DNA from 2 places in the Blautia sp. MSK.18.38 genome. Region 2 is predicted to be linked to the other one. Evidence: riboswitches for the same ligand, from Rfam matches in the RefSeq annotation. Region 2 holds a riboswitch; the other holds the start of a gene.
What was found. A riboswitch is a leader RNA that binds a small molecule or an ion and turns the genes downstream of it on or off. The one in region 2 is predicted to bind ZMP and ZTP.

Region 1 (15,997 bases), on a different contig from region 2:
CGGAAGCACTTCTGAAGAGCTCTGTATTCTCCTAATACCAGTAATTTATCATTTTCTGCAAAATATGTTTCCGGTGAAATTGCAATACTGAATTCCTCTTCATTTTTTACTGCCAGAATATTAATATTGTAGCGTTTTCTGATGTCAAGTCCACCCACTGTTTTTCCAACCCATTCTTCCGGCACTTCCACTTCAAAAATTGCATGGGAAGCATCCACCTCCATATAATCCAGTATATGATCATCTGTATAACGGAAGGAGGCCCATTTTGCCACCTGCTTTTCCGGATAAACTACCTTATCGGCACCATTGCGTAAAAGAAATTTTTCCTGAACATCACGTTCAGCTCTGGATATCACCAATTTTGCACCCAGTTCTTTTAGAAGGGATGTTGTTTCAAGAGAATTTTGAAAGCTCTCTCCAATGGTCACAAAACAAATGTCATAGTTTCCAATTCCAAGGGACTGTAAAAATTCAGCATTGGTGCTGTCACCAATCTGAGCATTCGTCACAAATGACAGTACTTTGTCCACTCTTTCTTCCTTCCAGTCAACTGCCATAACTTCATGTCCCAGCTGATTGAGCTGCATGGCAATATGTCTTCCAAACCTTCCAAGTCCAATAAGCAATACATTTTTCATAATATTATTTTTCTCCTTCTTATCCAACTGTGATTTTTTCCAGAGGGAGCTTTGCATTTCCCTTATTTCTTCCGGAAAATACCGCATAGATCAGGGTCAGACCACCTACACGTCCCAGATACATCAGTATGATCAGCACGACTTGTGAAAAAACATGAAGTTCCGGTGTGATTCCCAGAGTCAGACCTACCGTACCAACAGCTGAAGCAGCTTCGTACAGACAATCTAAAAGCGGAAGGCCTTCGTACACACTGATCGCTATTCCGCCGCCAAAGAACAAGGCAAAATATAACATGGCTATTGTCGCTGCATTTTTTATCACATGATATTCAAGTCTTCGCCCAAAAGCTCCTGCATTTTCCTGACTTCGAAATGTCGCAATTGCATTTAAAATAAGTACTGAAAAAGTTGTTGTTTTCATTCCACCTGCTGTAGATCCCGGTGAACCACCAATTAGCATTAACAATATCATAACTGCTTTTGATGCCTCACTCATCTCTGAAATGTTTATAGTATTAAATCCGGCAGTTCTTGTCGTTACCGATTGAAACGTTGCTGCTAACAGGCGTTTTCCCATGGGTAATTTTGTCAGATCACAGATATAGAAAAAGACTGCCGGAAATAAGATCAGACATGCGGTAGTCATGAGAATGATCTTGCTTTGCATGCGGTAGCGTTTAAAGTTCAGTTTATTTGTATAAATATCATCCCATGTGAGAAAACCGATTCCTCCTGTAATGATCAACAGCATAATTACCAGATTTATAAGTATATTTCCTGAATACCCGGTCAGCGATGGAAACATACTGGAATCTGTCCCCAGAATATCAAAGCCGGCATTACAAAAAGCAGAGATTGAATGAAAAACTGACATCCAGATTCCCTTTTTTCCATAATCTCCCATAAAAACCGGCAGCAGCAACACCGTCCCTGCAGCTTCGATCAAAAATGTTCCCCTCAAAATAAACCTTGTCAGTCTGACGATTCCTCCAACTTTAGGTGCTGAAATTGCATCCTGCATGGTGCTTCTTTGCATGAGGGATATTTTCTTTCCGGAAAGAAGGGAAACAGACGCAGCCACAGTCACTACTCCAAGCCCACCTGTTTGTATGAGTGCAAGAATGATCGTCTGGCCTGCCAGGGACCAGTAGCTTCCAGTGTCCTTTACCACAAGACCTGTAACACATACCGCCGAAGTGGCTGTAAAAAGTGCCTCATGAAATGGTGTGATCACCTTCTCCGCAGAAGAAAATGGAAGCATCAGCAGAACGGTTCCCAAAAGGATCACTCCTGCAACCCCCATGATAATCAGCTGAAAAGATGTCATATGTTTTTTCTTATATGATTTTTCCGGCATAAATGATCAGAACTCCTTATCAATACTTTTAACAGTGCTATCCTCGTAATGCATTTTATTATATATAACTACTTTCAAAGATAGTATAAAAGTCTCTGCTTCCGTATTAAGATTTTATAAAGATATGATATTGAATTGAGAATTATTTTAACCGAATCAAGGAAATTCCCTGCTTCGATGATCCTAAGCATTACCTTAATACTACAGTTTTTTAATTGTAAACTCATTTTATATTTGCAGTTGACATTCAATATTTCTATGTGATAAAGTGATACCCGTACAAAAAAACTCAAAAGGAAGGTATTGACATGAACACTGCATCATGCGAAAAAGAAGCTCCATCGCTTTCCAGAGATGAAGCCATTGCAATTTTAGATACTCCGGACGAAGAACTTGAGGCACTGATTGACCGTGCCAGCAGTTTACGTTACAAATATAAGGGAAACCGGGTAAGCATCCACATCCTTACCAATGCCCGCAGCGGTAACTGTTCCCAGGATTGTGCCTACTGTGCCCAGTCATGTCGTTCCACTGCCGATATTGATAAATACAAATGGGTAGATGAAGACAAATTATATCAGGACAATGATTTCGTAAATGATTATCATTTATCCAGACATTGTATCGGACTGAGTGGTATGAAATTTACAGATAAAGAGATCGAGGAGCTGGCCCGGAGGATCCGCAAAATGAAAGAACACGGAACTCATCTCTGCTGCTCCATAGGCTTTCTCACAGAGCACCAGGCAAAAATGCTCAAAGAGGCTGGTCTTGACCGGATCAACCATAATCTGAACAGCAGCCGTTCCTTTTATCATAATATCTGCAGTACACATACCTTTGACCAGCGTGTCCGGAACATCCATATGCTTCAGGGACTTGGTTTCGAGATCTGTAGCGGCGGTATCATTGGCATGGGTGAAAGCAAGGAAGACGTTGTTGACATGCTTCTGGAATTACGTGAGATCCAGCCGGAAGCACTGCCGATCAACTTTCTTCTTCCGATCAAGGGAACTCCTCTCGGAAATGCAGATATTTCCCAGCTGACAACCGAATACTGTATGAAGGTTCTCTGCCTGGCAAGACTTCTTGTACCTAAAGCAGATATCCGATGTGCTGCCGGAAGAGAAGTTTATTTTAAAGGCGAAGAAAAAAAACTGCTCAGTGTTGTAGACTCTATTTTTGCTTCCGGTTATCTTACAGAAGGTGGCCAGGGAATCGAAGACACTCTCAAAACCATTACGGATGCAGGATTCACCTATGAAATTGAATCTGCGTAAGCATCCTTCTGTACATATGACCTGTCATACACACTTACAGCATTTCATTGCTTACCCAAACCAGTAAATATATTACCTTTTTCAAAGGAGGCTCTTTCAATATGAATCAGACAAATACTGTCTCTGCACCACGTACAAAAACCTACGAGATCACCATGACCGCTCTTATGGCAGCTGTCACCTGTATTCTTGCGCCGCTGTCCATTCCGATCGGTCCGGTTCCGATCTCATTTACCAATCTTGCCATCTATCTGTCCCTGTATCTTCTCGGATGGAAAAAAGGAACCATCAGCTATCTGATCTATCTTCTGCTTGGACTTGTAGGTCTTCCGGTATTTTCCGGATTTACCGGCGGCCCTGCAAAGCTGGCCGGTCCTACAGGCGGATACATCATCGGCTTTATCGTTATGGCTGTTATTGCCGGACTGGTAATTGACAACTGCCATAAGCCTCTGATCCAGCTCGTTGGTATGATCGCAGGAACAATTGTATGCTATCTTTTCGGAACTGTATGGTTCTGCATCGTTGCAGATTCCACTTTCAAAGCAGCTCTTGGAATCTGTGTAATTCCGTTTATCCCGGCAGATCTCATAAAAATGATCATCGCCATGATCATCGGACCAATGATAAAGAAACGAATCCGATAAGCTGAAACTCTGATACTCCCAAAAAAGGCAGCAGGAAATGTTGGAAATTTCCTGCTGCCTCTTTATCGCGTTTCATTTTTCTTATCTGAGTTTTTTCTTCAGTTCCTGGATCAGTTCAAAATAATCTCTGTGCTTCATCTCCGGGAAAGCCTTAATGATTCTTCCCTGGCCGAATACCGTATGGTTTGTGATAGAGCTTGACAGCTCATCAAACTGTGCCTGAAGCTCCGCTTTCTTCATCCGAAGCATTTCGGCAGATTTTTCTCTCTGAGCCACAGTCGCATCTCTGAGCTCTGCCTTAGCAAGAGCAACCTGAACCTTTCCCTCTCCCACCTTCTGTGCTGTATCAATGGTAGTTGTTGCCAGAGTATCACTGAGCTTATCACTCACGATCCGCAGATCCGCACGTACCTTATCCAGTCGGGTAAGCTTCTTGTTCAGTCCGCGGATCACCGCCACTGTTACAATAAGATCAGCCAGATACACCGCATACAGAATTGCCATAACAACCCATTCCAGTGTGGAAGGTGTATGAGAAGCCTGACGCTCCACATACTTCTGAAAAACCTTTACGACCATCACAATGGCAAGTCCCCATATCAGGGAAAACTCAAGACAGATATAGCCGTGAAAATTCAGCGGCTTATTGGAATAATCCCACCATCTTGCATGAAAGCATACATCCAGAAGCCATCCGGCAACCAGCTCTACCGCAGTTGCAAGAACGATTCCAAACAGAAAGATCATTCCCTCACTCATCTGATGTCCGCCGCTCTGAAGCGTATTAAGCAATGCAAACACGGAAAGTACACCAAATCCGTACACCGGGCATACCGGACCGTTGAGAAATCCCCGGTTTATAACCTTTCCTAAGGTTACTGCATGGAAGATAACTTCAACGACCCATCCTCCAAAAGAATAAAACAAAAAATACAGACATATCTGAAAATACGTCATCCCGCAAATCATCCTGTACTCCTCCTTTACAGCTGTCAAGATTCCGGCAGCTATTTCAGGGGTCAGTACCATCACCTCTGCCGGGGTGATTCTGATTATATCATATCACCCCTCTCATTTACATCCCTTTATCCGGTCATTCTTCCGAAACAATTTCTTTTTTCACACGGGTAAAGTACAGAAAGAATCCGATGTTCAGAATGATTCCCACTGTGGTAGATACCGGTGCTGCAAGACCGATCTTTGTCAGGCTGGCATCCGGCTGGATACTCATAAAGTACGCCATTGGAAGTCGTACCAGAAGCGTCTGTACCAGGCCCTGGACCATAACCCAGATGGTCTGGTTGTTTCCATTGAAATAGCCTATCATACTGAACAGAACAGCCGTTACCAGTGTCTCCGGAGCAAACCCCTTCAGATAATCAAAGCCCTTTTGGATAACGCCGGCATCTGTGGAGAAGAATCCTGCCAGTACATCACCCTTCAGCAGGATCAGGATAAATACCAGGCATCCCACAGACAGGCCAACTCCAATTCCCGTAAGCATGGATTTTCTCGCACGTTTCGGCTTTCCTGCTCCTACGTTCTGTGAAACAAAGGAGGCCATGGACTGCATTAGGGAGCTTGGAACCAGCATGGCAAAGTTTACGATCTTACATGCAACTCCGTAACCGGAGGATGCTTCCAGACCCAGGCGATTGACAAATGCGCACAAGGCCAGGAATGAAATCTGGGTCAGGAATTCCTGAAGTGCCAGCGGCAGTCCGATCTTAAGAAAACGTCTGCACTGAGGATTCAGCCGGAAATCTTTTTTTGTAATGGTAAACGGAAGCTTCTTCTTTATCAGCAGAACTACTGCAAATACAACACTTAAGGCCTGAGCAGAAACCGTAGCAATAGCTGCTCCTGCTGCATCCATATGTAAGCCGGCTACCAGTACCAGGTCTCCGATCACATTTACAATACATGCCACCAGCACAAACAGCAGCGGAGATTTACTGTCACCAAGGCCGCGGAAAATAGCAGACAGTAGGTTATACGCGACAATAAAGAAAATTCCGCTGCCACAGATCCGTACATAAGATGCAGTCAGTGCTACCGCTTCTTCCGGTGCCTGCATCAGCATGGAGATCGGATGTGCAAAGCCTACCATAACAATAAACAGCACGATAGAGATCATGGTAAAGACGATCGCAGCCCCACCGATAACGGAGCTGATCTGCTCCGGTCTTTTTTCTCCAAGATAACGTGCGATCAGAACTGTGATACCCATAGCAAACTGGATCACTACAAAGGTAACCAGATTCAGTACCTGACTTCCGGTGGAAACCGCTGACAGTCCGGATGTGGAACCGAATCTTCCAACTACAAGAAGATCGACCGCACCATAGGCAGCCTGCAGGATCAGCGCACCGAGTACCGGCATCATAAATGCAACCAGCTTTTTCAGGATATTTCCCTGGGTAAAATCTGCCTTATCATTTGTCATAATGTTCCCTCCTGTCACACATGATCTGATAAAATTTCCCGATGGTCCGGATCATATTGTCTGCTTCTTCTTCGGAAATCTCTGAAAGATAGGGCGCCAGACTGCTGAAATAATCCTGATCATACTTCCTGGAAAGCCTCTCTCCTTTTTCTGTTATGGAAATGTAAGTAACGCGCCCGTCATCCGGAGACATAAGCTTCTGAAGATATCCCTTTGCCTCCATTTCTTTCACTGTTCTGGTAACACCCGGACGCGGAAGGTTCATGGCATCACTGATATCAGAGAGCCGGATATCCTTTTTTTCTCTCTGCAGAGAATGGATCACATCCAGATACTGTATGTAGGATGGCATCACCCCCTGGGGCAGTGGCGGAAGCATATCCCGGATCCGCTTTGCCTGATAAAACGCATCAAACATCCGCTTGATCTTTTCATTTGTCATAAAAAAACTCCTCATATAATTATCTTAGTTAATTACCATTGATAATTATATGAGGAATTTATGGTTTGTCAAGCATGTTTTATTTTTCTGTTACAGAGTAGCTTTCTATTACAGAGTAACTTTCTATTAATCTATGCTTCTAATGCCTCTTTCAGAGAAGCTTCAAAGATCTCAAGTCCTTTCTCCATCTGCTCATCGGTCATGGTAAGCGGTGCAAGGTTCAGATATCTGGCCTGTGCCATCACACGCTCTCAGCTTAAATGTTCTGCATCCAGAATAGAGGAAGACAGCTGCTCTGCGGCGTTTCTGTCCTTTTCCTCCAGCACGAGTTTCCGGCTGTCGTCGGTGACACTGGGATTTGTCAGAACTACGAATTCTCCTCCATGGATATAGTTATTCAATCCTGTATTCACTTTCGATGCACTGCAGGCAGTCTGCAAAATAGCCCCATCGTACAGACTACTCCAGACCGTTTTCCCCTGCTTTCAGCTTCAGAACTTCTGTAAGCTCCGGGATCTGCATCATATTTCTACAATTCATAAAACACTACTCCTCCCACTGATACTGCTTCATATCTACACATCCATTTGCCTTAAACTCCACACCCTCGTCTTCCAGAAGCATCTTCTGCTCTCTCCAGCCTGGTGCAGTACGCCCTGCATGGTTCACAACTCTGTGGCAGGGATACTTCCCGTAAAATTCTGCCATACCTAAGACTTTTCCTACAAGACGTGAATTTTTATCCCGCCCGATCAGCCGTGCGATCTGCCCGTAGGAGGCCACTTTTCCTTCCGGTATTTCTTCCACTACGGACAGTATCTCGTAAATCATATCCTCGTCCAGTATTTTTCCCATGATCTTTCCTCCGCAATCCTGCTGGCAATTTTCATAGCATGCTTTCATAAATAAAATATCTGTCTTTTCGTGGACGCCTGCACCAGACCGTCCTCTCAGCCTGAGTTTTACAGTGCAGTTCCTTTCTTTGGAATAAACAAACGGCTCATATCTGTATGTTCCAGCTTAAGAAGTGAAATTTTTTTGTCAATTCCTCCGGCATAGCCCGTCAAGCTTCCATTTGTTCCTACAACTCGATGGCAGGGAATGATAATGGAAATTTCATTATGTCCAACCGCACCGCCTACTGCCTGGGCGGACATATGGGAAGTGTTTTTCATCACTGCAATTCTGCGCGCAATTTCTCCATATGTGATCGTCTGTCCGTAGGGAATCTCCAGTAAAATTTGCCACACTGCCTTTCTGAATGTTGAACCGTTCGGATGAAGTAGTGGAGTAAAGTTCGGTTCTTCACCGGAGAAATATACATCCAGCCATTTTTTTGCTTCTGTGAGAATTTCCGTCTCCTGTTGGATATGGTCTTTGGGAAGTGTATTTGCAAAATATTTCTGTCCTTCAAACCACAAACCGGTAAGTCCGATTTCATCTGCGGCAAGTAAAATATCTCCGATTAGCGATTTATATTTGCATGTGTATACCATATTTCCCCCCACATTCATTTATCTCTACAATTTTTTCTATAGGATTCCTCTTAATTAACGCAAATGTCACATGCGCGTCCCCTCTGCACTTTCCTCTACATTGTGAGTTTTATCCCAACAAGCAGCAGGAGATTGCTGACATTCTTGACAATTTATAATATTATACCATTTTTGTTCTGAACATGCTATAATGCTGTTGCTGCCGAACCTCCAGCTGAAAGGATTAAACCACCTTACATAAACGAAACAAAAACCCCCGGAAGTCTCGACCACTTCCGGGGGTTTTGCTTTGCCCATGATAAGCATAATTACTTTCTTTAGCTACACACATCATAGTCCATTCACCGCAAAAAGTCAATTATTTTCATTCGAAATATGATATAATGCAGATACAATCCTGAATGAAAGAGGTGAACACCATGCAGAAATATGTTGCTTTGTTCTTTACCCTTCTGGCCGGGAACATTGTTGGCCACTACATCTGTAAATGGCTGGACCGCCGCCATGAGCAATAGACAACAATATAAGAAAAAGCGGCAGAACCTCTATTTTTGCAGGCTCTACCGCTTTCTATCTGAATTCCCCTCAAAAAATCTTTATATTAGAACAGTCCTGTGATCTTACCGCTCTCGTCTACGTCGATCTTGGTTGCTGCCGGTACTTTCGGAAGACCTGGCATGGTCATGATCTCACCTGTCAGTGCAACAATAAATCCTGCACCTGCGGAAATCTTAAGATTTCTTACTGTTACCTCGAAATCTGTCGGAGCACCAAGCTTTGTCTGGTCGTCTGTTAAGCTGTACTGGGTCTTAGCCACACAGATCGGGCAGTTGCCAAATCCAAGTGCCTCCAGCTGTTTCGCCTGCTTCTGGGCATTTGCTGTAAGAACCACTTTCTTTCCACCATAAACCTTCTGTACGATCTGGTTCAGTTTGTCCTCGATGGAGCCTTCCAGTTCATAAGCATATGTGAAATCATTCGGCTCTTCAACAAGACGGATCACTTCCTCAGCAAGCTTGATTCCGCCTTCGCCACCTTTTGCCCATACCTCGGAAAGTGCTACGTTTACGCCAAGCTCCTTGCATTTTGCTTCCACAAAATCAAGCTCTGCCTTGGTATCGGTCGGGAATGCGTTAATAGCTACCACACATGGAAGCTTGTATACATTTTTGATATTGCTTACATGCTTCAGAAGGTTCGGGATACCCTTTTCAAGAGCCTCAAGGTTCTCATTGTTAAGATCTGCTTTTGCAACGCCACCATTATATTTCAGAGCACGTACGGTTGCTACGATAACAACGGCACTTGGTGTAAGACCTGCCATACGGCACTTGATATCCAGGAATTTCTCAGCTCCAAGATCAGCACCGAATCCAGCCTCTGTGATGGCATAATCAGCAAGCTTCATAGCCATCTTTGTAGCGGTTACGGAGTTACATCCGTGAGCGATATTTGCGAATGGTCCGCCATGAACGATCGCCGGAACATGCTCCAGTGTCTGAACAAGGTTTGGTTTCAGGGCATCCTTCAGAAGTGCTGTCATAGCACCCTCTGCGTGGAGGTCTCCTGCTGTTACCGGTTTCTGCTCAGCAACCTTACCGTAAGTATATCCGATGATGATTCTGGAAAGTCTCTCTTTCAGATCTTTGATATCACTTGCCAGACAGAGAACTGCCATAATCTCAGATGCTACAGTGATGTCATATCCGTCTTCACGCGGCATACCGTTTGTTCTTCCGCCAAGTCCGTCTACTACATTACGAAGCTGACGGTCGTTCATGTCCACGCATCGTCTCCAGGTGATCTTTCTCGGGTCGATGTTCAGTTCATTACCCTGGAAAATATGGTTGTCGATCATTGCTGCAAGAAGGTTGTTTGCCGCACCGATTGCATGGAAATCACCGGTAAAATGAAGGTTGATATCCTCCATCGGAACTACCTGTGCATAGCCGCCGCCTGCCGCACCACCTTTGACACCAAATACCGGTCCCAGGGATGGCTCACGAAGAGCTACCATAACATTTTTTCCAAGTCTCTGCATTCCATCTGCAAGACCTACGGTTGTCGTAGTTTTTCCCTCACCTGCCGGTGTCGGGTTGATGGCTGTTACCAGGATCAGCTTTCCGTCTTTTTTGTCTGTTTCTTTCAGAAGATTATAGTCGATCTTTGCTTTGTATTTACCATACTGCTCCAGATATTTGTCATCAATACCTGCTTTCTCTGCAATCTTGGTAATTGGCTCCATTGTGCACTCCTGTGCAATCTCGATGTCACTTTTAAATCCCATAATGTTCTCCTTTCTCCGCTGCAACCGTCTGCATCTTTTATCCCATAAAAAAGAGCAGTATCTGAAGTTTTTCAAATACTGCCCAGACGGTCGACTCATCGAATCTCCGGCTCCCTCGTGGTTATCCCACAACTCCGTCAGTCACCGAAGACTTTATTAATTTGATGATTGAATACTAACATATTTATTAGTACTTGTCAAGAAATTATCAAATTATTTTTTCACTTTTAAAGTGAGTTAAGTCTAATTTTCTGAATCATTTCCGTTCTATGTATTAGTTTTCTCTCCAACATTCGTACATATCTTTTTTCATCAAATCCTCTGTTATTTAATCGTATCTTGTACTGGTCATCCGTTAATGCGACTGTCCAGACGCCATAAACATATTACCACACTTATGAAATCAAATCTGCAAATCCTGTAGATACCAGGAATAATATCAGCATTACAACCGGCACTACATAACGGATCATAAAGCGATATAACCCTGCCCGTTTGAAGTGTTCCCCATTTCGTTCCACTTCTCCTATGATCCAGTCAGGGCCGATCACCCAGCCGATCAGAATACTTGTCAAAAGTGAGATAAACGGCATCAGAAAACTGTTGCTGATATAATCCATCACATCCAGCAGCTGTCCAACGGAACCATTTGGCAGTTTAAGTTCAAAATACAGTTTGTTATAACCAAGGCAGATCAGCACTGCTGTAACAAGAGAATAGATTCCGACAGCACCACACATTTTTTACGGGGTTTGTGATAGAGTTCCATGCAGTTTGCAACCAGTGTCTCCATGACAGACACGCAGGAAGTCAGTGCCGCAAATCCCATCATCAGGAAAAATGCAATTGCCACCGGACGGCCAAATACTCCCATGGCATCAAAAACCTTTGGCAGTGAGATAAATATCAGACTTGGGCCGGAAGCCATTCCATCCTTTCCGAGAAATACAAAAACAGCCGGTATGATCATCATTCCTGCAAGAAATGCAACGCCGGTATCAAAGATCTCAATCTGATTTGTTGCTTTATTTAAATTAACTTCATTTTTCACATAAGAACCATAAGTGATCATGATTCCCATAGATACACTTAAGGAAAAGAATAACTGGCTCATCGCATCCAGAAGGATCTCCAGGAAACGTTTTACCGTCAGTCCATGAAAATCCGGTTTGAGATAAACAGCCAGCCCCTGCATACCGGTGCGGACAGTTCCATCCGTATCAGTATGGGACAGTGTCAGTGAAAAAATCGCAATGATCACAATCAGAAGAATCAGCCCCGGCATAATGATCCTGGAAAACTTTTCGATTCCCTTTTCCACACCACGAAATACGATCCAGGCAGTCAGTGCCAGAAAGATCAGCATAAATACAACGGGTGCAATATCTGATGTAATAAATGATGTAAAGTATACATCTGAAGCCGCATCTTTCCCATCAGAAATAATATAAGTAAAAAAATATTTTACGATCCATCCACCGATAACAGAATAATAGGTCATGATCAATGCCGGAACCATAAACGTTAAATGTCCTAAAAATTTCCACTTTGGATCAAGAGATTCAAAAGCCCTCAATGCATTTTTCTTTGTCTTTCTCCCAAGTGCTACATCCGTTGTCAACAGTACAAATCCAAAAGTCAGTACCAGTACCAGATAAACCAGCAGGAAAAGTCCTCCGCCATCTTTGGCACAGAGATATGGAAATCTCCAGATATTTCCAACTCCTACTGCACTTCCGGCTGCCGCCAGGACAAAGCCTATTGAGCCGGAAAAGCTACTTCCTTTTTCTTTCATTTCAATTTCCCCTCTTCAAATATATATTTGATATAGGCTGAAACCTTCAGCCTAACAGCCATATCTTACCTTAAATAAAGATAAGTGCAAATGGCAGAAGTTTCTTTTTACGAAATTTTATTTCAAAAAAGTTTCTTACTACTTTACAAAATACCGGTTTTTCCGATATAATCGTATACAATAAAAATTAATAAGAAAAATAGATAGTATGAGGAAACAAAATGAGTAATTTTACCTGTTATGTAGGTGAACAAATAAGAAAATACCGAAAAGCCGGAAAGATGACTCTGCAGGATTTGGCAGATGCCATCCATAAAAGTCGAGCTACCGTATGCAAATATGAAAATGGAGATATCTCCGTTGATATCGAAACTTTATATGAGATCAGCCAGATTCTCCAGGTATCTATGTCCCAGCTTACCACTGGTCTTCCTGAAACAGCCAGTAAACCGTCCAATGCACCGGGAAAAGGACAAAAAAGCCCATTTTTTCAGGCACAGCGGCTATATTTTTACTTTTACGATGGACGCTATCAGCGTACAAAGGATGGCGTCATCGATATTTATGAAAAAAAAGGCGAATCTGGAAAATACGAAGCAACCTTAACGATCTGTTCTGTTTCTGCCAACGGAAGAAGCAGTGAGATTTTTTACACCGGAAAAGTTCTTTACAGTGATATGCTGATCCGTTTTTCCTTTGTAAATCAGTATAACCCACTGGAAGAAGATCTCCTGTACATTTTTAATCCTCTGGAGCTTCGAGATTTTACAACAGGACTTTTGTGTGGGATTTCCAGTGCGGATCTGATGCCCTGCGCATTCAAATGTGTGATCACTTTAAAACCACAGGAGCTTACCGAAGCGTTCCGCCACCAGCTGCTTTTTACAAAAAAAGATCTGAAGCGCTGGGAACAGCTGAATATGTTACTGATAGATAATATGGAAAAGTAGTTTTCTGCAAAAAACGGTACACCTTATATTTTATAAGCTGTACCGTTTTCGTATTTTTCTGTATCAGGGTTTGCCTGCAAACCCACACCGGATTGCCTGTGTCGGACATATCTTTTTACATCTTCCACATCGGATGCACTCTGCACTGTTGGGATTTTCCGTCGGATCGACCTCCATCTGGCATATATTTCTGCATTTTCCGCAGTGAACACATTTTTCTTTATCTACTCTGTAACGAAAAACGGAAACTTTATTAAATACCGAATAAAAAGCTCCCAACGGGCAGATATACTTACAGAATGGCCGGTATATCATAATTGATAAGATAATAGTGATCACCAGGATTGTATTTTTCCACATGTACAGCCAGCCTACTGCACTTCGCATGGATTTGTTCAGCAGCACCAGAGGGATACCTCCTTCCAGTGTTCCTGCCGGGCAGATCAGCTTGCAGAAATATGGTGCTCCCTGGCCCATGATATCTACTACAAACATGGGAAGTATGATCACAAATACAAGAAAGATCACATATTTCAGTTTTCGCAGAAGCTTATCTCCCCGAAATGTCCGGATCTTCTTTGGAAAAGGAATCTTGTTCAACAGATCCTGGATCAGTCCAAAGGGGCAGAGAAATCCGCACACCAGTCTTCCAAGCAACGCTCCTACAAAGATCAGAAATCCAGCTACATAATATGCCATCTTGAAGTTCCAGCTTCCGATCACAGCCTGAAGGGAACCAATAGGGCAGGCCCCTCTTGCCCCGGGGCAGGAATAACAGTTCAGCCCCGGAACACAGACATTTTTCAGTTTTCCGGTATAGATCTTTCCAGTCACAAACCCTGATATGTGACTGTTTGTAAGGGCCGCCCACAATGCCTGGATCCCATGCCGCGGCCATTCATTTATTTTCATCTTCTTATTATCCAATGCCAATACACTCCATACAGATGTTGATCGCTTTTGTAAAAACTACAGACACCTCGCCCCTGCAGATTCCCAGTATCATCAGTAAAATCCCCAAAACCGCCAGAGCAGGTCCGATCCACCTGGATGCTGTTATTTTCCGAATCATTTTTTCACTCTCCGTAATGATCATCTTTTACTTTGAAACGTTTTTAAGCTCTTTTTCCACGATTTCCTTCCATTCGTCCAGTGTATGGCTTCCTGTATAGGTATCACCTACAATGTTTCCATCTTTGTCAACAAAAAATGTTTCAGGAAATGCGGAAATCCCCTGCAGACGGCCATTCATCATAGTAGTATCCGGTATCAGGAACGGATACTCTGCTTTTGTTTTTTCCTGAAGAATGCCTGCTTTTTTTACTGCCTCCTCGTCCTGATTTCCCTTTTCATCTGTAGTATCAAGCACCACGCCTGCTACTCCGACGCCTTTCTCTTTCATTTCTTTATAAAGCTCCTGAAGTTCCGGAATCTCTTTTACACATGGTGAGCACCAGGTTGTAAAAATATTTACCAGCGTCAGGTCATAGTCACTGAATACTTTTTCTGTATATGTTTTTCCATCTATTCCTGTTGTTTCAAATTTTCCTACAGATTTTACATCCTCCGGGTTGACGCTGGTATCCTGTGGCTGTTCAAACACGGAAATATTCTGATACGGTGTCATTTCCGTAATGTCGGTTTTGATCTTTTCCAGCTCCTTTGTCAGCTTTTCATCTGCATCTTTGTTGGTGCTCAGATAATATTTGTATTTCCCGTCACTGCTGCTTCCAAGCTCTTTATGCTCTGTACAGCCTGTGATCTCATCCAGTTTTTTCTGTGAAGCTTCGTCATAAACGCCAATTGTACCAATTCTGTCCAGACCTGCCACCCAGTCGTCATATCCGGTTCCCATCTTCTGTATTTCGGCATTTTTCTGTTCCTCTGTCATTTTGCTCCAGCTTACATAGGCATATGTCACTGCATTGGTCTGATTCTCAAAATCTTCCGTAGTAAGCATTGCAATGCTCTGATCCTTGATCTGATTTAACAGCTCCTTCGAAAGTGAAAGCTTCAGTCCCAGAAACGGATATTCATAAGAATCCTGTGCCTTGCAGGTTACGTCGGAAGGCTTAAATGTACCTGCTACCAGATCTGATGAAACTGCCTCTCCATCCACCGCCATTGCCTCTCCGATATCTGCTGTTTCCGTGCTTTCTGCCGCCGTTACCGGTACGCTTCCAAATGCAGATATTCCTAATACCGCTGCTGCCATAAGTGCTGTTATTTTCTGTGTTCTTAATTTCATTGTTTATATTCTCCCTTCTGATATCACCGGCCCATATCCGGAACCGACGTATATTTTATATGTAAATCTTGCTCTCTGTAGCCTTACTATATCATCCCCTGTATAAAATCTCTGTTAAGAAATAAAAAAATTTACAGGAATTTTATGCTATACATGATATGATAGATAACAAAGCAAAATCAACTGTTTTTTAGGAGAATTTATTATGCATATATTGATAATCGAAGATGAAAAGCAGCTCTGCCAGTCTATTGCGGAGGGACTTCGCATGGATGGCTATGAAGCGGACACATGTTTTGACGGGGATGAAGGACTGGAATTATGTCTGGTGGAAAATTATGATCTCATCCTTCTTGATCTGAACCTTCCAGGCGTTGATGGTCTGGAAATCCTGCGCCAGTTTCGGGA
Region 2 (15,997 bases):
CAGGATCCATGCAAGCAAGCTCATGCATCCCAATCCATTATAAACATCGCTCATTTTTTTTGCAGAAGTATTTCCATCCATTGGAAGGCCCGTAAAAGAAAAGGCCAGCGCTGTGATCATTGCCGCGATCACAGGCACTGCATTCTTTTTTATTATTTTCTCATCCATATTTTTATTAACCCTTGTCTAAAATTTTCAGTAAACCAACAATGCTCCGGAAACCGTTTCGGTTCCCAGAGCTGTATCTGTTTTTTCTGTTTTCTGTTTTGGTTACTGAAGCGCTGCCTCAAGCTCTGTCTTTGATGTCAGTCCCACAAAACGTGCGGTCTCTTTTCCTTCTTTGAATACCAGCAGTGTGGGGATACTCATGATCTTGTACTGCTGTGCCAGTGATGGCTCTTTGTCTACGTCAACCTTGCCAACCTCATATCCGGCTTCTGCAAGCTCTTCCACGACCGGAGCCTGACGTCTGCATGGTCCGCACCAGGTTGCCCAAAAATCTACCAGTACCGGCTTTTCTGCCTTTAATACCTCAGTTTCAAAATTGTCTGTTGTAAAAACTTTTGCCATGATAAAATTCCTCCTTGATCCTGTATTTATTTTTAGTATCAGCTTATGCTTACGCCTTCAGAAGCTTCCGCACATACTGACAGGCGGAAAGTCCTGCCTGGGCACCGTCATGAACAGCTTTTGCCACCTGGAGAAGTCCACCGGTGCAATCACCTGCTGCATACAGTCCCGGAACTGTAGTCTCCATCTCTTCATTGACCCGGATATTTCCTTTTTCATTCAGTTCCGCTCCGATCTGGCGGGCCATCTCCGAGCTTCCGGCTGTACCAAGTGCTACAAAGACTCCCTCTGCCGGCACAAAAGAATCTGCTCCGGTACCTGCTTCCTGCATGGACACATCACTTTTCAGGCGGATGCCGGAAACACGCTCATCTCCTTCGATCGCCTGGATCTTCATGGTGTTAACCGGAAGCGGATTTTCTCTTGAAAATTCCGGTTTCTTTCCATCTGTAAAGATCGTCACACGGGAAGCGGTATGAGAAAGTTCTTCTGCTTCATGAAGAGCAAAATCACTGTTTCCAAGCACTGCCACTTCTTTTCCTCTGTAAAAAAATGCGTCACATACTGCGCAGTAGCTGACACCTTTTCCCTCAAATTCCTTTACTCCCGGAATCCTGGCAGAAGCTCTCCTGCTTCCGGTTGCCAGGATCACGCTGCGTGCCTCAAAATCTCCTGCGGTAGTTTTCACCTCAAAAGTATCAAAACCACCCATTCCCACAACCTGGGCATCCAGGATCCGTACTCCAAGTGCTCTTGCCTGGGCAAGACCTCTTTCGAAAAGCTCTCTGCCGGACAGCGGCTGCTCCAGTCCGTAATAGTTCTCGATCTTCTCCGCTTTTTCCAGTGAACCGATCCCTGTATTTATGATCAGCGGATCCATATTTCCTCTTGCCGCATAAAGTGCTGCCGAGATCCCGGCCGGACCTGCTCCTATGATAATGATATTCTCCATTTCAGGCACCTGCTTTCTTCTTCGTTTGGATCTGTTCTATAATATACGCTTCGCATTGGTCTGTTTCTGTGATCAGGTCACTTTTCCCTCACAGAAGTCATTATATCACATTCCCCCAAAATTACACCTTTTTTTCAATAGCTTTTATTTGCGTCTGTTTCTCTTCTATGCTATTATTATAACGACTTTAACCAATTAAATGAATCAAGATGATACCCCTGCGGGATCATAAATATCTGCTTGACCTGTAAGGAAACAGATTCCTTATATTTATCAATAGATCATGAATCATAAAAAGGAGCCTAATCTCTATGAGAAATTTTGAATATTTTACCCCTACCCGGGTTATTTTCGGAAAAGATACACACCTTAAGATCGGCACTGTTCTAAAAGAGCAGAACTGCAGCAAAGTACTGATCCATTATGGCAGCCACAGTGCAGTAAGCTCCGGTCTGATTGATGAGATCCGATCTTCTCTGGATGAAGCTGGAATTTCCTATGTCACTCTTGGCGGTGTGGTTCCCAATCCCCGTCTCTCCAAGGTACGTGAGGGTATTGAGCTTTGCCGCAAAGAACAGGTTGATTTTCTTTTGGCTGTTGGCGGTGGCAGCGTTATTGATTCCTGCAAGGCCATCGGCTATGGACTTGCCAATCCGGATACAGATGTATGGAACTTTTTTCTCCGCACCGAAACCCCAAAAGCCTGTCTTCCTGTAGGCGTTATCCTGACGATCGCAGCTTCCGGAAGTGAAATGAGCGGATCCTGTGTGATCACCAATGAAGAGGGCTGGCTGAAACGGAGTAGTGCCCGCAACGATCTGTGCCGCCCACGTTTTGCTATTTTAAATCCCCGCCTCACCTATACCCTGCCGCAATATCAGACCGAAAGCGGCTGTGTGGATATCCTGATGCATACTATGGAACGGTACTTTGTAAATATCGAAACCATGGAGATCACCGACAGTATCAGCGAATCTCTGATGCAGACCGTGATCTATAACTCCCGGATCCTGATGAAGGAGACGGATAATTATACTGCACGGGCAGAGATCATGTGGGCCGGCAGTCTTTCCCACAATGGACTTACCGGCTGCGGAACCGGCGGTGGTGACTGGGCCTGTCACCAGCTGGAGCATGAACTGGGCGGCACCTACGATGTGGCTCACGGAGCCGGTCTTGCCGCTTTGTGGGGAAGCTGGGCACGTTACGTTTATGATGCAAATCCGGAACGCTTTGCCCAGTTTGCAGTCAATATCTTTGACATTCCCTGCAGTACCGACTTCAACAAAACTGCTCTTGCCGGCATAGAAGCCATGGAAGATTATTTCCGTTCCATCCAGATGCCTACCAGCCTTCATGAGCTTGGTCTTGATCTTACAGAAAAGGAGATCCATGATCTGGCGTTTAAATGCAGCTTTGAAGACACCCGTACCATCGGTGTGTTCAAACAGCTTAACATGAAAGATATGGAAAAAATCTATCTTGCTGCCAGATAAATCTGTAGCCATAATATTGCAGATGTTTTTTTGAAAATCAGATTTTTCAGAAAAACATCTGCTTTTTTTATTTTTTCCTTGCATTCTCTACATAAATGTGTTAAAGTAACAAAGTACTCAAAAGAGACATGCCCAGATAGCTCAGTTGGTAGAGCAGAGGACTGAAAATCCTCGTGTCGCTGGTTCGATTCCGGCTCTGGGCATTATTTTTTTACTCTGATCGCAGAATAGCCTCTGCTGGTCAGAGTTTTTTTATACAAAAAACTGCTGCAAATCCCTTGTGGAATCTACAGCAGTCTTTTTCTGATCACTGAAGCAAATATACTTCTGTATAAAACACGCCCTTCTGCTCTGCTTCGGAGTGTGTTGCCACATATACATCAATGCAATTGGTCCGGATCGCTCCTCCACAGTCCTCTGCAACATAAACCTGTCCATTGATCACTACTTTGGAACCGTATGGGATCTGACTCGGATCCACTGCGATCGTACGGTTGGTAGTGGCCGTTACTCCTGTGGAAGTAATTCCATTCGCCCATGGTCCGCAGCAGATGCTGCACGGACAATAATGCGTGATCCGGAATGTTCCCAGTGGTTTCAGTGTCGCGTCCGAAGATACTGATACCGGCGTTCCGATCTGTACGCCAGCTGCGGTACTTCCGGAACCACCTGTGGAAGTTACACCATCCACCGCATCCGCAAAAACGCCCTCCCCGGAACTCTTAGTAAGGGATCCTGCTTTTGTATTCTTTTCCTGCTCTGCCTTGGCCACTTCCGTAGCCTGATAACCTTCCAGACAGCTGGTCGGAATATAGCCGACGTGATCTGAACCACTGTCATCTGTGTAAACGATCCTGCTCCAGATAGCATCTACCGTACCTGTTCTTTTCAGCTCATCATCCTGAAGGACCTCTCCTACAACCTCTCCGTCCTTCTTGCCGGGATAATCCAGGATATCACTGTCCTGTGCCGCTGTAACTGTATCTGTAAATTTATTTACGATCTCCGTATCACTGAGCACGCTGTCCGAAACATAACCGATGATCTTGTCCTCACCTTTCTTTTGGAAGGTCACCTTGCTCCAGCCATTGTCACAGACTGCAACTCTTTCAAGCTTCGTTCCCAGGATCACAGAACGCAGCTCTGTACCACTGTCTCCCGGATTGGACCGGATTTCCGTATTTTTCGCTGTAACATAAAGCGTATCACTCTTCGCCAAAACATTTACTGTATTTCCCGCCCCATCATCGATCTGAAACTGCTGAGGTGTTTTTTTCTCCTTTGTATATGTATCCAGTGTTGCTTCATATCCCAGTACCTCTGCTGATACTGATGCAGGGAAAAGCATAGAAGCACATAAAATAACTGCCAGAAGCTTTTTTCGCATGAAATCTTGCCTCCTTTCTTCCGGCATTCTACGGTTTGTCCCGACTATCATAGCATATCAGATCATATTTTGCAATTTCACAGGACAGTCTTCAGAAATTTTTAACAAAAAGATCATATTTTTTAACTGGTCAAATCTATCCGTAACGGATACAATACTTATATGAATATAAAACACAAGAAACCAACCCTTACTAAAAAACAGCGCCACAGACTCCGTGTACAGCAGGTGCGAAGGCAGAAGATCTTTCTGACATGTCTTTTTCTGCTGATCGTGGGCTGTATCCTTCTGCGTTTTTCCAAATTTTCCGGCAGGCAGGAGGAAGCCCATCAGATCAATGCAGCCTGTGAAGCTTATCGCGATGAGGTTTCCAGCGAAGCCGCACAATATGATATGTCCGACTATGTAGACCTGATTCTGGCTGTGATGATGCAGGAAAGCTCCGGGCAGGGTACTGATCCCATGCAGTCTTCAGAAGGAGCCTACAACACCAGATATCCGCAGCAGCCCAATGGTATCACAGATCCTTCTTACTCTATTTCCTGTGGCATCCAGGAGCTGAAATATGCTCTGGATAAAGCCGGCTGTACCGGTCCGACTGATCTTTCCAAGATCCGTCTGGCTCTGCAGGCATACAATTTCGGAGCCGATTCCTATTTTGCTTATCTGGAAGAAAACGGTCAGACTGTGTGGACGGCCCAAAGTGCTCAGGCCTTTGCTCAGATGGCAAGCGGCAACACACAACGTGATGAAGATGATCCCCTTCATGATCCTGCCGGTCCATGGGACTATGGTGACCAATACTATCCGGATCATGTTTTGCGCTATTACCACTTAGACAATAACTCATAAACCACCGAAATATTGTCATATACAAGTTCTATTTCAGATGTCTGGAATAAACTTTATATGTTGTATATAATTTCAAAAAAATTCCAAAAAACATTTGACAGAATATAAAATCTATGCTAATATATGTCTTGTCGCTGAGGGAAATACGTGAAGCGATAATGCATATGCGATAGTGGCGTAGTTGGTAACGCGCGACCTTGCCAAGGTCGAGACCGCGGGTTCGAGCCCCGTCTATCGCTCTTCAGAACTCTGAGTTTTTCAGAGTTCTTTTTTTATTTTTAAAACTATCCTTTTTCGATCAAAAAGTCCCGGGTCTGATCTCTTTTTTCCAGAAATCCAGATTCGGGACTTTATATTTTTTATCTTTTATTTCAACTGCATATCATGGCCAAGGCATGCATCTTTTAGTGGTGGAAAAGGCGGATTCCTGTAAATGCCATCACCATTCCATACTTATTACATGTATCGATAACTGCGTCATCACGTACAGATCCACCCGGCTCTGCAATATATTTTACACCGCTCTTATATGCGCGCTCGATATTATCACTGAACGGGAAGAATGCATCGGATCCCAGTGTCACGCCGGTAAGACCATCCAGCCATGCTCTCTTCTCTTCTTTTGTGAACACTTCAGGCTTCTCTGTGAATGTCTTTTCCCATGCACCATCTGCAAGGACATCCATATATTCCTCACCAATGTAAACATCAATGGCATTATCTCTCTCCGCACGTGTGATCGTGTCTTTAAACGGAAGCTCCAGTACCTTCGGGCACTGACGGAGGTACCAGTTATCTGCCTTCTGGCCTGCAAGGCGTGTACAATGTACACGGGACTGCTGTCCTGCACCAACGCCGATAGCCTGTCCGTCCTTAACAAAGCATACGGAATTGGACTGTGTATATTTCAGGATGATCAGAGAAACCTTCATATCTCTCTTGGCTTCTTCCGTAAGCTCTTTATTCTCTGTTACAATATTGGAGATCAGCGCATCATCAATTGCCAGCTCCTGGCGGCCCTGCTCAAAAGTGACTCCAAATACCTGTTTGTGCTCCAAAGGTTCCGGAACATAGTTTTCATCGATCTGGATCACATTGTAATTGCCTTTTTTCTTCTGCTTCAGAATTTCAAGAGCCTCCTCTGTATATCCAGGTGCGATCACACCATCAGAAACCTCTCTCTTGATCAGCATCGCGGTATCTTTGTCGCAGACATCAGAAAGAGAAATGAAATCACCAAATGATGACATACGATCTGCACCTCTTGCTCTTGCATACGCACATGCAAGCGGGGAAAAATTCTTCCAGTCCATATCATCTACCCAGTAGATCTTTGCCAGTGTCTCATTCAGCGGAAGTCCGATGGAAGCACCTGCCGGAGATACATGCTTAAATGAAGTTGCTGCCGGAAGTCCGGTTGCTTTCTTAAGGTCACGTACCAGCTGCCAGCCATTAAAGGCATCCAGGAAGTTGATGTATCCTGGTCTTCCGGAGAGTACCTGGATCGGAAGCTCACTTCCATCTGCCATATAGATCTTTGATGGTTTCTGATTTGGGTTACATCCGTATTTTAACTGTAATTCTTTCATGAAAAAGCTCCTCCGTTCTCTGTGATATCCCTATTTTCTTATTTATTCTTGTTTACGATCCTGGATTCATAATTTCCTGTCTCAATGTCAATAAAGCGAACAAAGAGAGAAACTTTATTATCCTGGTTCAGGCTCTTCCAGAGGAGATCCGCAAACTCATCAATATCGTTTGGGATCTCTACCAGCTTCGGCTCTCCCTCGAAACTTGGAAGTGGATTTCCATCGCATTTATAAGTATGGATAAAACGTCCCTGCCCTGCTGCCGCATTCTCATAGGCGAATGTATAACGAAGACAGGAATCCGGATTTCCGTTATTGCTCTTTAAAATAGACATCGCATAATTGAATTTACCGTTTTCAACATGAAGAACGCCTGAAATACGAGGTGTATAGTTCGGCGCATCCGGCTCAAACTCTCTGCTGCGGAGAGACTGTTCAAAGGTGAGCTGTCTGTCCATTCCCTCATAGATCGTATCTGTCTGATCACCGTTTGTTACGATGGTCTTATTTCCAAGGACACGTACCGGTGCATAAATGATCAGGCTCGGGTCTGTAAGCTTGGATGGATCAAAAGCCTGTGTACGGATTCCTTCCCCATCCTCAACAAAAATACGGTTTCTGCTGTTCTCGCTTCTTCCCATAATAAAATATGCAGTAACTGCATGTTTCCCGTCAGCGGAACGTCCGATCACAATTCCTCTTCCCGGATAGGAATTTTCTTTCAGTTCTTTTTCAAGTGAAAATGTCGTCATTTTTCACAGTCCTCCTTGTCTAATGTAAGGCCCGGGGCTTATCCCAGGATATGAACGGTAACAAAAAACCGCCTGGACACCCCCTTATCAGGCTGCCCAGGCGGTCGGCTTCTCACTTCACTGCACTCCCTGTAGGTAATCCTACTTTCCGCCAGTCATGCAGCTTCTGCTGTTATACTACAATACTTCTTCTTAATTTTCAAGCCCCTATTTTCAGAAATTATTTTTCCAGACTTCTTGTTGCTCACAAAATAAACAATAACACTTTATTTCCCCTGTAATGCATAATCTGTCTGGATCTGTGCTGCAATGTCTGATTTCATCTGGATCCATGCATCGGGATTTTCCACGTAATACTTCGGACAGTCTTTACCTGTGACATCATAATGACGGATCACCTGATCCGAAGTCAGTCCAAAGCGTGTACAAAGCCACGCTGTCAGCTTTACCGCCGAATCATAGGTTGCTGTATTAAACTGCCCTGTTTCATCCGGATGGCAGCATTCAATGGATATGGTATCTACATTTCTGGAATTTGTGGCATAGGATATTTCCGAAGTGGGAATACATTGTACCACTTCTCCCTCCAACCCTATCACAAAATGACTGCTGACTTTGTTGTCCTGCGTTGTCGCAAGATTTTCAAAATAATTCCGATTGGATACGGCAGTAGATCCCGGATTGGCCGTATAATGAATGGCTATATAATTTACCTGTTCGATAGAAATCTGTGGTCTAGAATAGGAATTCGGTGTCAGAAGCTCCACATCAATAAAAGGTGCTCCTTCTGCCTGCCATTGTTCCGGTCCGCCATTTCCGCTGGCATTCCCGGATATTTCTTCCTGTCCGGACTGAATTTTACTCTGTTCCATGCGCATCTCAAAAAATGCGTATCCTAACGCACACGCAGCAAAAGCAACGATCACAATGATACATATCAGCACAATCCTCTGCAGGATCTTGATCGGGTTCTTTTTTCTCAAAGACTTCTTTTTTCTTCTGGAAGACCCGGAGGAAGTTTTCTTTACGGAAACAGGCCGCCCGCTATGGGACGGCCTGGGTGACTTTTTACCGGTCTTACCTTTTTTTCCTTTATTATTCATCTACACTGTAGTTTGGAGCCTCTTTTGTGATGTGGATGTCATGTGGATGTGACTCTTTAAGAGATGCAGCTGAAATCTTGATGAATCTGCCTGTTGTCTTCAGCTTCTCAATGTTCTCTGCTCCACAGTAACCCATACCGGATCTTAAACCACCGATCAGCTGGAATACGGTATCCTCAACATGTCCTTTATACGCAACACGACCCTCAACACCCTCCGGCACAAGCTTCTTTGCATTCTCCTGGAAATAACGATCCTTGCTGCCATTCTCCATAGCTGCGATAGATCCCATTCCACGATATACTTTATATTTTCTTCCCTGATAAAGTTCGAATGTTCCCGGGCTCTCATCGCATCCTGCGAACATGCTTCCCATCATGCAGACATTGGCACCTGCTGCGATGGCCTTGGTGATATCTCCGGAATATTTGATACCGCCGTCTGCAATGATCGGGATTCCGTAGCTGTTAGCCACTTCATAACAATCCATAACTGCAGTAACCTGCGGAACACCAATACCTGCAACAACACGTGTTGTACAGATAGATCCCGGTCCGATACCAACTTTGACTGCATCTACTCCAGCCTCGATCAGAGCCTTGGTAGCTTCGCCTGTTGCAACATTACCTGCGATTACCTGAAGCTCCGGATATGTTGCCTTGATCTCGCGGACTGCTTTTAAAATGTTTTCTGAATGACCATGTGCAGAATCAATTACGATCACATCTACATTAGCCTTCACAAGCGCATCAACACGTGCAAGCACATTTGCTGTGATGCCAACCGCAGCACCACAGAGAAGTCTTCCCTGTGCATCCTTGGCTGCAAGCGGATACTTGATCTGTTTCTCGATATCCTTGATGGTAATGAGTCCTTTTAAATTAAAGTCATCATCTACAATGGGTAATTTCTCCTTACGGGATTTCGCAAGGATCTTCTTGGCATCCTCAAGTGTGATTCCTTCCTTAGCTGTGATCAGTCCTTCTGAAGTCATGCACTCCTTGATCTTTCTGCTGAAATCTGTCTCAAATTTAAGATCACGGTTTGTGATAATACCTACCAGTTTTCTGCCTTCTGTGATCGGAACACCGGAAATACGGTATTTCGCCATCAGATCATTGGCATCCTTCAGTGTATGCTCTGCTGAAAGATAAAATGGATCGGTGATAACACCGTTCTCAGAACGTTTAACTTTGTCAACCTCTTCTGCCTGTGCCTCAATGGACATATTCTTGTGAATGATACCGATACCACCCTGTCTGGCCATAGCAATTGCCATTCTGTGCTCTGTAACTGTGTCCATTCCCGCACTCATCATGGGGATATTCAGCTTTACTTTCTTGGTTAAATACGTTGAAACATCAACCTGATTCGGAATTACTTTAGAATAAGCCGGAACCAGCAGGACATCATCAAACGTAATGCCTTCACCAATAATAGTACCCATTGCATTTCCTCCCTTTGTGTAAGATATTTTAAATTTGTGAACTAGTGTAACAAAAAACAAGATTCATGTCAATCCAAAAAAACTTTACTCGGTGCAGAATTTTTCATGGTATTGGCAAGTTCATCATCCAGCTCCAGGATCACCTTGCAGGTTTCTCCGCTGTCTCTTACGATCATGGCATAGCGCTTATGATCCTCAATACCTGAAGAAAAGTCTATGGTTTTCATCTTCTGATTTCCGTTGTAATAATCCATTCTGTGGGATTTCAGAGGTGCCACAAGATCAGCCTCCGCAAGCTGAAGTGATTTTACTCTTTTCCTCTTTGACTTGGACATGATCATATCAATATCCAGTTCCCCGTTAACAAACAGATATTCATATTCCAGGTCTGTTTTCGGAATTACAAAATAGCATGCAACACCAAGAGCGATAGCCGGAACCAGAAGAAGTGCATTCAGCACCAGACCTCCCAGAACCATGATCACGGTCAGTGCAATAAGACCGTATTTTATAGCAAGATCCTTCCCTGTCTGTTTCTTCTTTACCAGAAGTTCTGAATATAAGTCACTCATTTGCTTCTTCCTTTCGTAATTTACTGATTTCTTTTGATTATAACACAAAAAGAGAGCCGCGTCCATGACGCAGGCCCTCTCATTTTGTAAATTATTTACCTGCCTGCTTGAAATTACATCATTCCCATTCCCGGGTTTGGTGCCGGAGCAGGAGTATCCTCTTTGATCGTAGAAACTACAGCCTCTGTTGTAAGAAGTGTAGATGCAACACTTGTTGCGTTCTGAAGTGCACTTCTTGTAACCTTTGCAGGATCAAGGATTCCATTCTCAACCATGTTTACATATTTCTCATTCAGAGCATCAAAGCCTGTACCTACCTCAGACTCTCTTACCTTGTTGATGATAACAGCGCCTTCCAGTCCTGCGTTTGCAGCAATGTGGAACAACGGAGCCTCAAGGGCTTTCAGGATCACATAAGCACCTGTCTTCTCATCTCCCTCAAGTGTTGCTGCAAGTTTTGCAACCTCTTTGGAAGCATGGATATAAGCAGAGCCGCCGCCTGCGATGATACCTTCCTCAACAGCTGCTCTTGTTGCTGCAAGAGCATCCTCAAGACGAAGCTTTGCTTCCTTCATCTCTGTCTCAGTAGCAGCACCTACACGGATAACAGCTACGCCGCCTGCCAGTTTTGCAAGTCTTTCCTGAAGTTTTTCTTTATCAAACTCGGATTTTGTCTCCTCGATCTGCGCACGGATCTGAGCAACACGTTTTGCGATAGCATCTTTATCGCCAAGGCCGTCAACGATAACTGTATTCTCTTTTGCAACCTTAACGGATTTTGCACGTCCGAGCTGCTCCATTTTAGCTTCCTTCAGATCAAGACCGAGCTCGTCAGAGATCACCTGTCCGCCTGTCAGGATCGCAATATCCTGAAGCATCTCTTTTCTTCTGTCACCATAGCCAGGTGCTTTAACAGCTACTACCTGGAAGGTTCCTCTCAGTTTGTTAACGATCAGGGTTGTGAGAGCCTCACCCTCAACATCTTCTGCAATAATGAGAAGCTTTGCACCAGCCTGAACAACCTGCTCAAGAAGCGGAAGGATCTCCTGGATGTTGCTGATCTTCTTATCTGTGATCAGAATATACGGATCATCAAGAGTTGCCTCCATCTTCTCCATATCTGTAGACATGTATGCGGAAATATATCCACGGTCAAACTGCATACCTTCAACAAGGTCAAGCTCTGTATGCATGGTCTTGGACTCCTCAACAGTGATAACACCATCCTTGGAAACCTTCTCCATAGCGTCTGCAACCAACTGTCCAACCTGCTCATCACTTGCAGAGATTGCGGCTACATTAGCGATCTGAGCTTTTCCGTTGATTGCCTGGCTCATGTTCTTGATTGCTTCTACTGCAACATCTGTTGCTTTTTTCATTCCTTTTCTGAGGATGATCGGGTTCGCTCCTGCTGCCAGGTTCTTCATTCCCTCATGTACCATTGCCTGTGCAAGTACAGTCGCTGTTGTAGTACCATCACCAGCTACATCGTTTGTCTTGGATGCAACCTCTTTGATGATCTGAGCACCCATATTCTCGAATCCGTCCTCAAGCTCGATCTCTTTTGCAATGGAAACACCATCGTTTGTGATAAGCGGAGCACCGAAAGATTTGTCAAGTACTACATTTCTTCCTTTCGGTCCAAGTGTTACTCTTACTGTATCTGCAAGTTTATTTACACCAGCTTCAAGTGCTGCTCTTGCTTCTGCGCCGTATTTGATCTCTTTTGCCATGATAAAATGACCTCCTATTTATATTGATATACGATAAGATGTTTATATTATTTAATGATTGCCAGGATATCTTCCTGCTTTACAATAATATAATCCGTTCCATCCATCTTTACTTCTGTTCCTGCATATTTGGAATAGATAACAGTATTTCCGACTTCTACTTCCATTTTTACTTCTTTCCCGTTTACAACTCCGCCAGGTCCAACTGCAATAACCTCTGCCTGCTGTGGTTTCTCCTGTGCCTGTCCCGGAAGCACAATTCCGGATGCTGTTGTCTCTTCTGCTTCAACCTGTTTTAATACTACTCTGTCGCCTAAAGGTACTAACTTCATGATCTATGTTCCTCCTTTATAAGTTCCGTCTTCGTCTGCTAGCACTCGCTTTATACGAGTGCTAATCACTATGGCTATATTAGTGAATTTCACATATTTTCGCAACCCTTTTAAGATATGGTTTTTCTATATTATTCTGGTTTTATCTCTTTTATACTCTTGTTTTCTCTTGTTTTCTTAATTTCATTATTTATTTTGATTTTATGAAACAGACAAAAAAGAGACTCCCACGCTAGCGGGAAGTCTCTTTTGTCACGTTCTTTATCTTATATCAAGCATCTGACAGTGCTGATCACATTATGCCTTCTTGCTTCTCTGTGCTTTTATCTCTTCAAGCTCATCAAAGATCACTTCATTAAGAACTTTAATGTAAGTTCCCTTCATACCGGATGAACGGGATTCGATCACACCTGCACTCTCGAATTTACGCAGTGCATTTACGATCACGGATCTGGTGATACCTACACGGTCAGCGATCTTGCTGGCAACCAGGATACCCTCATCCCCATCCAGCTCATCAAAAATATGGATGATCGCCTCAAGTTCTGAGAAGGACAGTGTACTGAATGCCGATTTAACGATCTGCTGTTTTCTGTCTTCTTCTGCGTTCTCGTCATGAACCGCACGCATCATTTCCAGGCCAACAACTGTTGTACCATACTCGCTGACGATAATATCCTCAATATCATAGGGATGATCATTGCGGTACATGAATAACGTTCCCAGTCTCTCACCTGCAATATCGATCGGATTCACGATTCCCTGATAATTTCCGGGTACATGCTCAAAGCCAAGTGTCTGGAGATTGACATTCTCCTTTGTGGAAAGAACACCAAGAAATCTCTCATTCAATAACGGGTCGATATGTCCGCCGATTTTGTCATCGATCAGCTCTGTGATCTCATCCACACCCGGGCAGATACTGACTCCCAGAACCTTACCTTTCTTACTGAGTACCAGGATATTGGAACTTAAGGTTTCCATGAGCACCTGGCAAATGTCGTTAAACACTACCTTGCTTGAGCTGCTGTTATGCAGAAGCTTATTGATTTTTCTAGTTTTATCTAGCAACTGAACGCTCATTTTTCCTCCTTTCACTTTCGTACCTTGAAAGAAATCGTTTTTCTAGTCTAATATTACACGTTATTCTGGAAATTTACAAGACATTTTTATATTTTTTTTATTTTTAACGGGATTTTCTGAAAATTAATAGAAAAGCATTTATTCAATCAATCTTCATCTTTTGGTTTTTGTTCCACATATCCGCAGGTTTCCTGGCTGCAAACCAGCTTATTTCCCTTTTCGAGCATATAATTACCACATTTCGGACATTTCTTTGCAGAAGGTTTCTGCCAGGACATAAAATCACATTCCGGATTATTCTCACATCCGTAATATTTTCTGCCTTTTTTCGTTTTTTTCATGACAATTTCGCCGCCGCACTTCGGACATGCAACACCGATCTTCTCATAATATGGTTTTGTATTACGGCAGTCCGGAAATCCGGGGCATGCAAGAAATCTTCCATGAGGACCGTACTTGATCACCATGTTGCGGCCACAGTTGTCACAGATCACATCCGTAACCTCATCCTGTATATCAACTTTCTCAAGCTCTTTCTCAGCCTCATCCACATCATGCTTCAGATCCGGATAGAAGTTACGTACAACCGTTTTCCACTGTACGGTACCTGCTTCCACGCAGTCCAAAAGCCCCTCCATAGTTGCTGTAAAGTTTACATCCACAATACTTGGAAAAGCCTGTTTCATAATATTATTAACAACCTCTCCAAGCTCTGTGACGTAAAGATTTTTCTGTTCCTTGGATACATAGCGTCTGCTGATGATCGTTGTGATGGTCGGCGCATACGTACTTGGACGTCCGATTCCAAGCTCTTCCATAGTCTTTACAAGTGAAGCCTCTGTGTAATGTGCCGGCGGCTGTGTAAAATGCTGCTCCGGCTTCAGTTCTTTCAGCTTCAGCTCCATACCCTTTTCCAGACTTTGACTTAAAACATTGCCCTTTTTGTCATCGCCCTCTTCTGTGTACACAGACATAAAGCCATCAAAGGCAACCTTGGATGCTGCAACCGTGAACACATACTCACCTGCTCCGATCTTGACAGACGTGGTCTCATAACGTGCCGGTGCCATTCTGCTCGCCGCAAAACGTCTCCAGATCAGCTGATATAAACGGAACTGATCCCTGGTCAGAGATTCCTTCACCAGAACTGGTGTCCTCGCAATATCTGTAGGACGGATCGCCTCATGAGCATCCTGTATCTTCTGTCCGTTTTTGATCGCCTTCTCTGTCTGAGAAACATAATCCAAACCATACTGCTCAGAAATATAAGTTCTTGCTGCTGCATCTGCTTCCTCTGAAATTCGAGTGGAATCTGTACGCAGATAGGAGATCAGACCTACCGTACCACTGCCTTTTACATCCACACCTTCATATAACTGCTGTGCCAGGCGCATAGTCTTCTGCGTAGAAAAATTCAGTGTCTTGGCAGCTTCCTGCTGCAGAGTACTTGTGGTAAACGGAAGGGGAGCGTTTTTGATCCTCTCACCTTTTTTTACTTCTGTGATCTCATATTTACAGTCTTCCAGACTTTTCAGAATCTCATCCATTTCCTGACGGTTTCTGATCGGAAGTTTTTTATCTGTTCCATAGAACTTGGCTGTCAACGGTTTCTTCTCACCCTTTACCTGAAATTCACCCTCCAGGCTCCAGTATTCTTCAGGAATGAATGCATTGATCTCATCTTCTCTGTCACAGATGATACGCAGTGCCACAGACTGTACACGGCCTGCACTTAAGCCTCTTTTTACCTTGGCCCAGAGCAGCGGACTGATGGTATAACCTACCATACGATCCAGCATACGCCTGGCCTGCTGTGCATCTACTAGATTCATGTCCAGTTCCCTGGCCTGCTTGATGGACGCCTTAACTGCTGTTTTTGTTACTTCATTAAATGTGATCCTGTGCATCTTTGCAGTATCTGTCTTCAAAGCCTGCATCAGATGCCAGGAAATTGCTTCTCCCTCACGGTCAGGGTCAGTTGCAAGATAGATCTTATCTGCTTTTTTTGCTTCTTTACGAAGTTTTGCAAGAAGCTCACCTTTTCCCCGTATTGTAATATACTTCGGTTCAAAATCATTGTCCACGTCAATACCAAACTGGCTCTTGGGAAAATCCCTCACATGACCGTT

Region 1: it holds a riboswitch for ZMP and ZTP, as region 2 does, so the genes downstream of both, NE638_RS05820 (formate--tetrahydrofolate ligase) here and NE638_RS10180 (IMP cyclohydrolase) in region 2, are expected to answer to the same signal.

Annotation. Positions count from the first base shown of each region.
Region 1 is NZ_JANFYP010000006.1:127,370-143,366, reverse strand. Features, by position in the region: gene NE638_RS05870 (potassium channel family protein) at 1-641, opposite strand, end outside; gene NE638_RS05865 (TrkH family potassium uptake protein) at 661-1,998, opposite strand; gene bioB (biotin synthase BioB) at 2,307-3,278, shown strand; gene NE638_RS05855 (biotin transporter BioY) at 3,380-3,925, shown strand; gene NE638_RS05850 (putative ABC transporter permease) at 4,007-4,882, opposite strand; gene NE638_RS05845 (MATE family efflux transporter) at 5,019-6,371, opposite strand; gene NE638_RS05840 (MarR family winged helix-turn-helix transcriptional regulator) at 6,361-6,813, opposite strand; gene NE638_RS05835 (hypothetical protein) at 7,065-7,214, opposite strand; gene NE638_RS05830 (MGMT family protein) at 7,360-7,668, opposite strand; gene NE638_RS05825 (methylated-DNA--[protein]-cysteine S-methyltransferase) at 7,776-8,309, opposite strand; gene NE638_RS05820 (formate--tetrahydrofolate ligase) at 8,911-10,596, opposite strand; ZMP/ZTP riboswitch at 10,670-10,751, opposite strand; partial or broken gene NE638_RS05815 (sodium-dependent transporter) at 10,992-12,391, opposite strand; gene NE638_RS05810 (helix-turn-helix domain-containing protein) at 12,613-13,341, shown strand; gene NE638_RS05805 (4Fe-4S binding protein) at 13,405-14,253, opposite strand; gene NE638_RS05800 (CD1871A family CXXC motif-containing protein) at 14,261-14,413, opposite strand; gene NE638_RS05795 (TlpA family protein disulfide reductase) at 14,441-15,589, opposite strand; gene NE638_RS05790 (response regulator transcription factor) at 15,795-15,997, shown strand, end outside.
Region 2 is NZ_JANFYP010000014.1:47,972-63,968, forward strand. Features, by position in the region: gene NE638_RS10135 (DUF6020 family protein) at 1-168, opposite strand, end outside; gene trxA (thioredoxin) at 271-570, opposite strand; gene NE638_RS10145 (NAD(P)/FAD-dependent oxidoreductase) at 620-1,522, opposite strand; gene NE638_RS10150 (iron-containing alcohol dehydrogenase) at 1,834-3,018, shown strand; tRNA gene NE638_RS10155 (tRNA-Phe) at 3,149-3,221, shown strand; gene NE638_RS10160 (3D domain-containing protein) at 3,326-4,405, opposite strand; gene NE638_RS10165 (lysozyme family protein) at 4,568-5,257, shown strand; tRNA gene NE638_RS10170 (tRNA-Gly) at 5,424-5,496, shown strand; gene NE638_RS10175 (phosphoribosylaminoimidazolecarboxamide formyltransferase) at 5,662-6,846, opposite strand; gene NE638_RS10180 (IMP cyclohydrolase) at 6,885-7,598, opposite strand; ZMP/ZTP riboswitch at 7,686-7,767, opposite strand; gene NE638_RS10185 (peptidoglycan recognition protein family protein) at 7,865-8,581, opposite strand; gene guaB (IMP dehydrogenase) at 8,694-10,148, opposite strand; gene NE638_RS10195 (DUF6106 family protein) at 10,217-10,720, opposite strand; gene groL (chaperonin GroEL) at 10,834-12,453, opposite strand; gene groES (co-chaperone GroES) at 12,501-12,785, opposite strand; gene codY (GTP-sensing pleiotropic transcriptional regulator CodY) at 13,083-13,868, opposite strand; gene topA (type I DNA topoisomerase) at 14,015-15,997, opposite strand, start outside.